Regions from separate parts of the Pedococcus badiiscoriae genome, predicted to be linked through region 3. Evidence: predicted binding sites of a transcription regulator. Region 3 holds the regulator's gene; each other region holds the start of a gene.

Region 1 (3,267 bases), 450 kb from region 3:
GACGAACGCGAACACCAGACCGAGGATGGCGAGCGCCTCGGTGATGGCCATGCCGGTGAAGGCGATGGTCTGGAGCATGCCGCGGGCTTCGGGCTGACGTGCCACACCATTGATGTAGGCGGCGAAGATCAGACCGACACCGATACCGGGGCCGATCGCGGCGAGGCCGTAGCCGAGGTAGGCGATGTTGCCAGTCATGTCTATTCCTTTCGGGTGGCACCAGGGGGATCCCGGTGTCGCGTGGTGTGTATCCAGTTGGGTCGTGCAGCCGGGCGTGGCCCGGTGGTCCTAGTGGTGCTCGGAGACGGCTTCCGAGATGTAGAGGGCCGCGAGGAGGGTGAAGATGAAGGCCTGCAGGAACTCGATCAGCAGCTCGAAGAACGTCATGCCGACGGCGAAGCCCATCGAGAGGATGCCTGCGCCCTTGAGGCCGATGTTGCCGTGGAGCAGGAGGTACTCACCGCCGAGGATGAAGACCAGGAGCATCAGGTGGCCGGCGAGCATGTTGCCCATGAGTCGCAGCGCCAGCGTGAGCGGCCGGATGATGAAGTAGGTCAGGAACTCCAGGAAGAACATGATCGGCTTGAGCCAGCCCGGCAGACCCGGCGGGATGAGCGAGGCGAGGTACTTGATGATCCCGTGCTTACGCCGGATGCCGACCGCGTGGTAGGTGAGGTACACGATCACGGTCAGCACCAAGGGGAAGCCCAGCCGGCTGAACGTCGGGAACTGGACGAACGGGATGATGCCGAAGACGTTGTTGACCAGGATCAGCGTGAAGAGCGTGAACAGCAGCGGCAGGAACTGCAGGAAGTCCTTGCTGCCGATGATGTCCCGGCCCAGCGTGTTGCGCACGAAGTTGTAGGTGCCCTCGACCAGGAACTGCCGCTTGGTCGGGACGATGGAGAGCTTGCCGGTCGTCCCGACGAAGAACCAGGCGATCAGGGCCACTGACAGCAGCACTGCCAGCGCGGGACGCGTGAAGGCGAAGGCGCTGTCGCCACCGATGAGCGGCCACCAGAAGTTGCCCGTCCCCGGGGTCTGGAAGCCGCCGTCGCCACCTGCGGCCACGACGCTCGTGACCAGGTCCGCAGACACCATGTTTGGGCTCACTGCCTCTCCTCGAATGAACTCACCATCGACCCGTTCACCGCGGGGAATTCACGGTCGGTGCGGGACAACCGGGAGGAACGCGCGCTCGGCGCCCCTTCGGCGCAGAACGACTCGTACGCTACCGGACTCCACCGCATGGGGGCGACGCGGGACCAGGCGCTCACGTCGGCTCCCCCGTCGCGGGCTCGTCGGGGCTGATCGGCTGCACGCCAGGCCCCTGCGCGGGGGTGTCCGCGGGGGTGTCGTAGACAGGGACCCGAGCGTTGCGCCAGGCACGCATCTGGGCGACCTGCCACACGACGACGGCCACCAGCATGGCGATGCCGGCCGACCGGCTGTCGAGGCTGTCGACCCGCCGCGCCAGCACCAGGACGCCGAGCAGGACCAGGATCTGGGCGAAGTAGATCGCCATCCCCACAGCCATGAACTGCATCGGGTCGCGGTCGCGGACGAGCTTGTCCATGAGGAGCAGGCCCGACGCGAAGAAGAGGATCGCGATGGCGACGCCCACGAGGGCGGAGACCCCACCGTCGAGCCCTCTGACGAGGCCCAGGACGACGCTCGCGATGACGCCGGCCACGAGGGTCGGGACCACGGCGGCGCGAAGCGTGGCGCTGAACGGGTAGGAACCCGTCTGGGCGCTCGGCTGGGACACGGTGGCCGCCTTGTTCGTCGGGGCTGGAATGCCTGGCGAAAGGTTGGTCTGCGCCCGTCGGTGGGCGCTTGTGAAAGGTATCACAAGCGCTTCCCACCCCGCCACCGGGGGTCCTCCCGCGCCCTCTGGCCGAGGCTCGCGCCGCGGATGCGGGGTAGGACCTCGCACGCCCGCGTACTTGCAAACCGCTAAGTCGGGCACGGGTAGCCTGCCGACATGACCGCGACTCCCCCGACCGGCGAACCGCTCGTGGGCAGGTTCGTCAGGCTCGACGTGATGGCGCCCGACGACGCCGAGGGACTGCACGCGGTCAGCACCGACCCGGCCGTCTACACCCAGGGCTTCGTCATGCGACCGCCGCCGGCCGACCTCGCGGCGACCCGCGCGGACACCGCGCGAGACATCGCGGCGCGCGCTGCGGGCCGCACGGCATACACGGTGCGGCTCACGGGTGAGGGCGGGCTCGGTGAACCCGGCACGATCGTGGGCACCTCCTCGCTCGGCGACGTGGACCTCGAGAACGAGCGGGTGCACCTCGGCTGGACGATGTACGGCTCGCGCTGGTGGGGCACCCAGGTGAACCCCGAGTGCAAGCTGCTGCTGCTCGGTCACGCCTTCGACTGCGGTTTCGGCCGGGTGAAGATCCAGACCGACGCCGTCAACCTCCGCTCGCAGGCCGCCATCGCCAAGCTCGGCGCCACCCGTGAGGGCGTCCTTCGCCGCCACACCAAGCGGGCTGACGGCAGCTTCCGCGACACGGTCGTGTTCAGCGTGCTCGCGCAGGAGTGGCCGTCGGTGCGGGCCGACCTCGAGCGACGGCTGGGTATGCCGCCCGCTCAGGACGGTTAGCTCGTCGGCTCAGCTGGTTGGCTCAGCTCGTTGACTCAGCTGGTTGTCGTCGGCCGGTGGCCTGGGACCGACCAGCGGGGCAGCCAGATGGTCAGGACGCCGGTCACGACGACGGCAGCGAGTACCCCTGCCCCGGCGACCCGGGCGTCGTCGATGAAGATGAAGCTGACCGAACCCATCGCGGCGACGGCGGCCCACAGCCACAGCAGGAACACCGCACGACGGTGGCCGTGACCGAGCTGCAGCATCCGGTGGTGCAGGTGCTGCTTGTCGGGGTGCCACGGCCGCTCGCCGCGCCTGGTCCGGCGGACGACTGCCAGCAGGATGTCGACCAGGGGGAGCAGGATGATGGCGCCGGGGACGACCAGCGGCAGCAGGGTCGCAGCGACCGGGTTGGTGCTGACCTGGGCGGGGGTCACGTTGCCCGTGGTGGAGATCGTGGCCGCGGCGAGCAGCAGGCCCAGCAGGAGCGCCCCGGAGTCGCCCATGAACAACCGTGCCGGGTGGTAGTTGTGCGGCAGGAACCCCACGCAGCAGCCGATCAGCGCCGCCGAGATGAGGGTCGCGGACGAGAACACGTTGGGCGGGTCATAGCTGCGGGAGATGCCGTAGCTGTAGATGAAGAAGGCCGCTGCCGCGATGACGACCAC
Region 2 (3,267 bases), 810 kb from region 3:
GCTTCGGTGCCGCCATGCTGGCCGCCGGTGGGGTGATGTCGCGCAGCGCGGCCCTGTGGCTCGGGTTGGTCGCCATGGCGGTGGCCGGGGCGTCGGACTCGGTCAGCGCGGTGTTCCGGACGACGATCCTCCAAGCGGCCACTCCGGACCACCTGCGAGGGCGGTTGCAGGGCGTCTTCATCGTCGTCGTGGCCGGTGGGCCGAGGCTGGGCGAGCTGGCCGGCGGGTTCCTGGCGAGCGGGATCGGCGAGGCCATGACCGCGGTCGTGGGCGGGCTCGCCTGCGTCGTGGGCATCACGGTGCTCGGCCGGATGCAGCCGGGGTTCGCGCGCTACGACGCGCGTCACCCCACGCCGTAGGGGTCGCTGTCGTGATCGCGAGCAGTGACGGGCAATGCCGGCCGGTCACGGGGTCGGCCAACGTCGGCCGGCACTGACTGGCCGGACACGCGGCCCTACTGCCCGTTGGTCCGCGCGCTCCGGCGGCGGGGGAGCTGCTTGAGGCGTGCGGCGGGCGTGGGGAGGTCGGCAGGGCGGACGCGGGTCGACAGGTCGCTGTTGGCGATCAGCTCGCCGAGGGGAGTGCTCGAGGTGGGGTGGGCGGCGATGGGTTCGTCTGCCGAGAAGACCACCCACACGGGTTCAGCATGGTCGGCTCGGGGATCGAAGGTCTTGAGCACCGTGCCCTCGCGCACCGTGGCCGCGTGCTCGATCGCCCGCCGCCGGGCCCGCTGGCGGTCCAGCGCCGTCTGGGCAGCCTTCATCGCCGGCTCCTTGGCCTGCTGGGCCAGCACGACCACGTGGGGGCCGTACTTCACGCCCCACTTCACGAGGTTGCCGACGGCCTTGCCTTTGCTGGGCATGGTGCCTCCCTGACGTCTGGTCCGGCCTTCACCCTAATCTCGACCCATGGGAGACGTGCAGCGCACTGACTACGCCGGCGACGGGATCTCCGAAGCCGACATCGCCGCCACGCCGTGGCAACAGGCCAGGCGCTGGGTCGACGAGGCGGTCGACCGCTCGCAGGCCGGGTCCGACGTCCCGGAACCCCTGGCGCTCTCGGTCGCCACCGTCGACGGCGCGGGGCGACCCAACGTCCGGACCGTGCTGATGCGGTTCTTCGACGACCGCGGGCCAGGGTTCGTCACCGGCACCGAGTCCACCAAGGGACTCGAGATCGCCGCGACCGGGGGGATCGCGGCCGCGCTGACGTGGCCGGCGATGTTCCGCGCGATCCGGTTCCGCGGGGTGGCCGAGCAGCTGTCCCGCGAGGAGGTGGCCGGCTACTTCGGGTCACGGCCGTGGGCCTCTCGCATCTCCGCCTGGGCCTCGCGGCAGTCCCAGCCGATCGAGGGGCGAGCGGGCCTCGAGGAGGCCTACGCGAGGTATGCCGCGCAGTTCCCCGACCACGGCAGCCCCGAGGACGTGCCCGTGCCGGACTTCTGGGGCGGCTACCGCGTGCTGTGCGACGAGGTCGAGTTCTGGGGCGGTCGGCGCAACCGGCTGCACGACCGGCTGGTCTTCAGCAGGGTGGCGCAGGGGTCGCTCGACGATCCTTCCGCCTGGGCGTTGTCCCGCCGCCAGCCCTGACGGGGCTACTCGTCCGTATGCCGGGATGGGCGTTGCCGGATCGCGAGACGTCGTCACACTTGTGAACTGAGTCACACGCGCGCGCCAATGACGCCGTTCGCGCGGTCCCATCCTCGACCGCCGAATCCCCTCAGGAGCCTCATGGCGCCCGCCCTCCACCCCGTCGTCGCCGACGTCACCGCCCGGGTGACCGACCGCAGCCGCGCGAGCCGCACGGCATACCTCCAACGCATCTCGCGTGCCGCGTCCGAGCTGAGCCTGCGCCCGGCACGCACCGACCTCGGCTGCTCCAACCTCGCCCACGCGGTCGCCTCGTGCGGCGGCAGCGACCGCACCACCATGGCGGCCGACACCGGGGTGAGCCTCGGGATCATCACGTCCTACAACGACATGCTGTCGGCCCACGCGCCGTTCGAGCACTACCCGGCCGCGATGAAGCAGACCGCCCGCGAGGTCGGCGCCGTGGCCCGCGTGGCGGGTGGGGTGCCGGCGATGTGTGACGGCATCACCCAGGGCCGCGCAGGCATGGAGCTCAGCCTGTTCAGCCGCGACGTCATCGCGATGTCGGCGGCGATCGCGCTGTCCCACGACGTGTTCGACGGCGTCCTCATGCTCGGTGTCTGCGACAAGATCGTGCCCGGGCTCGTGGCGGGTGCGCTGTCGTTCGGGCACCTGCCGACTGCCCTGGTGCCGGCCGGACCGATGGCGTCCGGCCGCTCGAACGCGGACAAGGCCGAGACCCGCAAGGCGTATGCCGCCGGCGAGGTCGGGCGCGAGGAGCTGCTCGAGAGCGAGGTGGCGTCGTACCACTCGCCGGGCACCTGCACGTTCTACGGCACGGCGAACTCCAACCAGATGCTCATGGACGTCATGGGTCTGCACCTGCCCGGGGCTGCATTCGTCCACCCCGACGACCCGCTGCGCGAGGCACTCACGGCGGCGACGACCGCCCGGGTCGCCGAGATCGCGGCGTCCGAGACGCCGTACGGCATCGGCCAGGTCGTCGACGAGAAGGCGATCGTCAACGGGGTCGTGGCGCTGCTGGCAACCGGCGGCTCGACCAACCACACGATGCACCTCATCTCGATGGCGGCAGCGGCGGGGATCGACCTGACCTGGGAGGACTTCGACGACCTGTCCGCGGCGGTCCCGTCGATCGCCCGGATCTACCCCAACGGTCCCGCCGACGTGAACCACTTCCACGCCGCCGGTGGGACACCGTTCCTCATCGGCACCCTGCTCGACCACGGTCTGCTGCACGACGACGTGCTGACGGTGGCCGGGCCGGGGCTGCGGCGCTACACCCGGCGCCCGGTGCTGATCGGTGGCGAGCTCGGGTTCGTCGACGCCACCACGGAATCCGGTGACCGCACTGTGCTGCGCCCCGCCGACGACCCGTTCACCGTCGACGGCGGACTGCGCGTCCTCGGTGGCACCCTCGGCCATGCGGTCATCAAGGTGTCCGCCGTGGCCCACGAGCACCGGGTCATCGAGGCGCCCGCGCGCGTCTTCACCGACCAGGTCGGCTTCCTCCAGGCGTTCTCGCGACGGGAGCTGGATCGCGACGTGGTCGTCGTCATCCGCGAGCAGGGTCCCAGCGCCAACGGGATGCCCGAGCTGCACGCCCTCACCCCTTCGCTCGGGGTCCTCCAGAAGCGCGGGTATGCCGTGGCCCTGG
Region 3 (3,267 bases):
CCACGCCATCGAGGGCGCCGTCCCTGACCAGACCGACACGGGTGTCGACGTTGCCGCGGATGTCCTTGAACGACAGCCCGAGCCCGAGGGCCGCGAGCTGGGCGACGCGGCGCGGCGAACCGGTGCCGATGACCGCGCCCTCGCCGAGCTCGCCCAGGGTGCGACCGCCCGAGGAGACGAGCACGTCGCGCGGGTCCTCACGGACCGGGACGGCGGCCACCACCAGACCAGGCTCGGGAGTGGTCGGCAGGTCCTTGAGCGAGTGCACGGCGAGGTCGACCTCACCGGAGAGCAGCGCCCGCCGCAGCGCAGCGGCGAACACCCCGGTCCCGCCGATCGAGGCGAGCGAGGCGGTCGAGGTGTCGCCCTCGGTGATGATCTCGACGAGCTCGACGACGTGGCCCCGGGCGCGCAGCAGGTCCGCCACCCAGGTGGACTGGGTGGTGGCCAGGGCGCTGCGCCGGGTGCCCAGCCGCAGGGTGAGCGGCGCGACGGATGGTGCGCTCACGGCATACCTCCCCGGCCGGGCGGCGGCACGGACGCGGTGACGGCTTCGCCGGGGCGCAGGTCGAACAGGTCGCGCAGGGCCTGGGCGTAGTCGGCGCCCTCGCCCCCCACGGCCCGCTCCTTCATCCGCACGGTCGGCGTGTGCAGCAGCTTCTCGACGATCCTGTGGACGGCGAGCTGGACCTCGGCGCGAGTGACCTCGTCGAGGTCGGGGAGCCGCTGGTCGAGTCGGTTGAGCTCGCCCGCGACGACGTCGGCGGCGTGCGAGCGCAGCGCGGCCACCGTGGGGGCGACGGTCTCGGCCGCGCGCGAGGTGAGGTATGCCGCGACCTCCCCGATGACCAGGTCCGCGACCTCAGCCACCTGCGGCGGTGTCTGACCGCCGGACAGCTCCTCGCCCAAGGCGGCCAGTCCCACGACGGTGACCGCGCTCAGCGAGGCGACCTCGGGGGCGACGTCGTGGGGCAGGGCGAGGTCGATGTAGGCCTGCGGACGGCCCGCGCGAGCCACCTGGGCGTCGCCGGCCGTCGCGAGGTCGACGACCACCCCGGTCGAGCCCGTGCAGGAGATGACGACGTCGGCGGCAGCCAGGGCCACCGAGAGGTCGTCGAGCGGGCGGGCGGTGCCCCCGGTGCGCTCCGCCAGGCGGACCGCCTTGGCCAGGGTCCGGTTGACGATCGTCAGTCCGGCGGCGTGGCGGCGGGCGACGGTCGTGGCGGCCAGCGAGCTCATCCCTCCGGCACCCACGACGAGCACCCGCAACCCGCTGAGGGACCCCAGCTCCCGCTCGGCGCGGGCCAGGCCGGCCTCCACGAGGGAGACGCTCACCGCATCGATCCCGGTCTCGGTGTGGGCGCGCTTGCCGACCCGCAGCGCCTGCTGGAACAACGTGTTGAGGGCCGGGCCTGCGTGTCCGGCCTTCTGCGACTCGCGCAGGGCGATGCGCATCTGGCCGAGGATCTGGGCCTCACCGACGGCCATCGAGTCCAGGCCGCAGGCGACCGTGAAGGCGTGCGCGATGGCGCGGTCCTCGTAGTGCACGTAGAGGTGCTCGCGCAGCTCCTCGCGGTCGACGCCGGTGAACTCCGTGAGCGCATCGGCGATGTCGGTGACGGCCCCGTGGAAGGTCGTCGACTCGGCATACACCTCGGTGCGGTTGCAGGTGGACACGACGATCGCCTCGGAGAGGTTCTCGCGTCTGGTGAGGCCGGCCGCCAGGGCGCGGCGGCCGTCGGCGTCGAGCGACATCGCCTCCAGCAGGGGCAGGGGCGCGGTGTGGTGGGACAGCCCCAGGATGACCAGGCTCATCGACCGACCGCCTCGGCCACGGGGTCGAGCGCGCCCTCGGCCGCGAGGGCCCGGCGCTGCTCGTGGAACGCCAGGATCTGCAGCTCGGTCGACAGGTCGACCTTGCGGACGTCCACGTCGTCGGGCACGGCGAGCACGCACGGGGCGAAGTTCAGGATCGAGCGCACCCCGACTGCCACGAGCTGGTCGCAGACGTGCTGCGCGGAGGCCGCGGGCGTCGCGATGACCCCGATGGCCAGGCCCTGGTCGGCCACCAGTGACGGGAGCGCGTGCATGGGCTGGACGGTGATGCCGGCGATCTGCTGCCCCAGCAGGGCGGAGTCCTGGTCGAGCAGCGCGACCACCCGGAAGCCCCGGGTCGCGAAGCCGCTGTAGGCCGCGAGCGCGTGGCCCAGGTTTCCCATCCCGATGATGGCGACCGGCCAGTCCTGGGTGAGGCCGAGCTCGCGGGAGATCTGGTAGGCGAGGTGGTCCACCTCGTAGCCGACCCCGCGCACTCCGTAGGACCCGAGGTGCGAGAGGTCCTTGCGCAGCTTGGCGCTGCGGACACCGGCCGCGGAGGCCAGCTCCTCGGAGGACACCGACGTGATCCCGCGCTCCGCGAACCCGGTCAGGGCACGCAGGTACTCGGGTAGCCGTGCGACCGTGGCGTCGGGTATACCCCGACGGGCGCTCGGGTCGGCAGACACAGTCTCTTCCGGCTCCTTCTCATCACGGGCAGTCCGCGCCTGGCTGGGGCGGATGGGAGCCTCGCCAGATTACGCTTTTGTGAACGGATGCACAAAGTCACAAGCGACCGTCTCATCGAGCACGTGAGCCAGGTCACTGCGGACCGGTGAGAGCGCTCCTCAGCCGGGTCTCGTCGACGCGCCAGTAGTCATGCTGGCGGCCGTCCACGAAGGTCACGGGGATCTGTTCCCAGTACTGCTCCTTGAGCGCGGGGTCGTCCTCGATCGAGCGCTCCACCCAGCCCACGCCCAGATCGGCGGCCACCCGCTCGATCACGGCCCTCGCCTCGTCGCACAGGTGGCACCCCGGCTTGCTGACCATGGTGATGCGTGGGGCCGCAGTGGCTTCAGTGAAGTCAGTGGAGTCCTGGGGCATACCTGCAGGGTATGCCGCATGGCCGTTGCCCCCATGTGGTGGAAGTCTCCTGACACATCCCCCTGACAATCCGGCCGATATCGGGGAAACTGTTCCCTTCAGGAGGTCCTCATCCGGATTCGTGCACCGCGCAGTACCGCGAGTCGCCTCGCGGTGCCCCGTGCTGCCCGGGGGCTGGGCTCGCCCGTTGGTTTCGGCGCCGGTTTCGGGTCTGCGTTCGGTGGTGCGACCTGGGCAACGAGCCGTCCCGCGATGGGTTACGCCGGAGCAGGTGACCACGGCCACCACGGCCTCGGCCCCGCCACAGCGGACTTCCTCAGCAGCCTCCGCGTCGCGCTGAGCATCGTC

What was found. Region 3 encodes Rex, which represses fermentation and respiration genes when NADH is low (regulators of the CRP and FNR family bind a similar motif). Its sites were predicted from a motif close to CTTGTGAANNNNTTCACAAG; they were not measured.
Region 1: the regulator Rex is predicted to act here: its motif matches at 1,836-1,855, upstream of BJ986_RS02580 (Cg1360 family ATP-synthase-associated protein).
Region 2: the regulator Rex is predicted to act here: its motif matches at 1,648-1,667, upstream of edd (phosphogluconate dehydratase).

Annotation. Positions count from the first base shown of each region.
Region 1 is NZ_JACCAB010000001.1:541,805-545,071, forward strand. Features, by position in the region: gene atpE (ATP synthase F0 subunit C) at 1-198, opposite strand, end outside; gene atpB (F0F1 ATP synthase subunit A) at 289-1,113, opposite strand; gene BJ986_RS02580 (Cg1360 family ATP-synthase-associated protein) at 1,274-1,768, opposite strand; gene BJ986_RS02585 (GNAT family N-acetyltransferase) at 1,985-2,617, shown strand; gene BJ986_RS02590 (undecaprenyl/decaprenyl-phosphate alpha-N-acetylglucosaminyl 1-phosphate transferase) at 2,653-3,267, opposite strand, start outside.
Region 2 is NZ_JACCAB010000001.1:1,802,396-1,805,662, forward strand. Features, by position in the region: gene BJ986_RS08675 (MFS transporter) at 1-359, shown strand, start outside; gene BJ986_RS08680 (hypothetical protein) at 455-862, opposite strand; gene pdxH (pyridoxamine 5'-phosphate oxidase) at 909-1,589, shown strand; gene edd (phosphogluconate dehydratase) at 1,731-3,267, shown strand, end outside.
Region 3 is NZ_JACCAB010000001.1:994,739-998,005, forward strand. Features, by position in the region: gene hemC (hydroxymethylbilane synthase) at 1-508, opposite strand, end outside; gene BJ986_RS04795 (glutamyl-tRNA reductase) at 505-1,815, opposite strand; gene BJ986_RS04800 (redox-sensing transcriptional repressor Rex) at 1,812-2,504, opposite strand; gene BJ986_RS04805 (glutaredoxin family protein) at 2,638-2,919, opposite strand; gene BJ986_RS04810 (sigma-70 family RNA polymerase sigma factor) at 3,172-3,267, shown strand, end outside.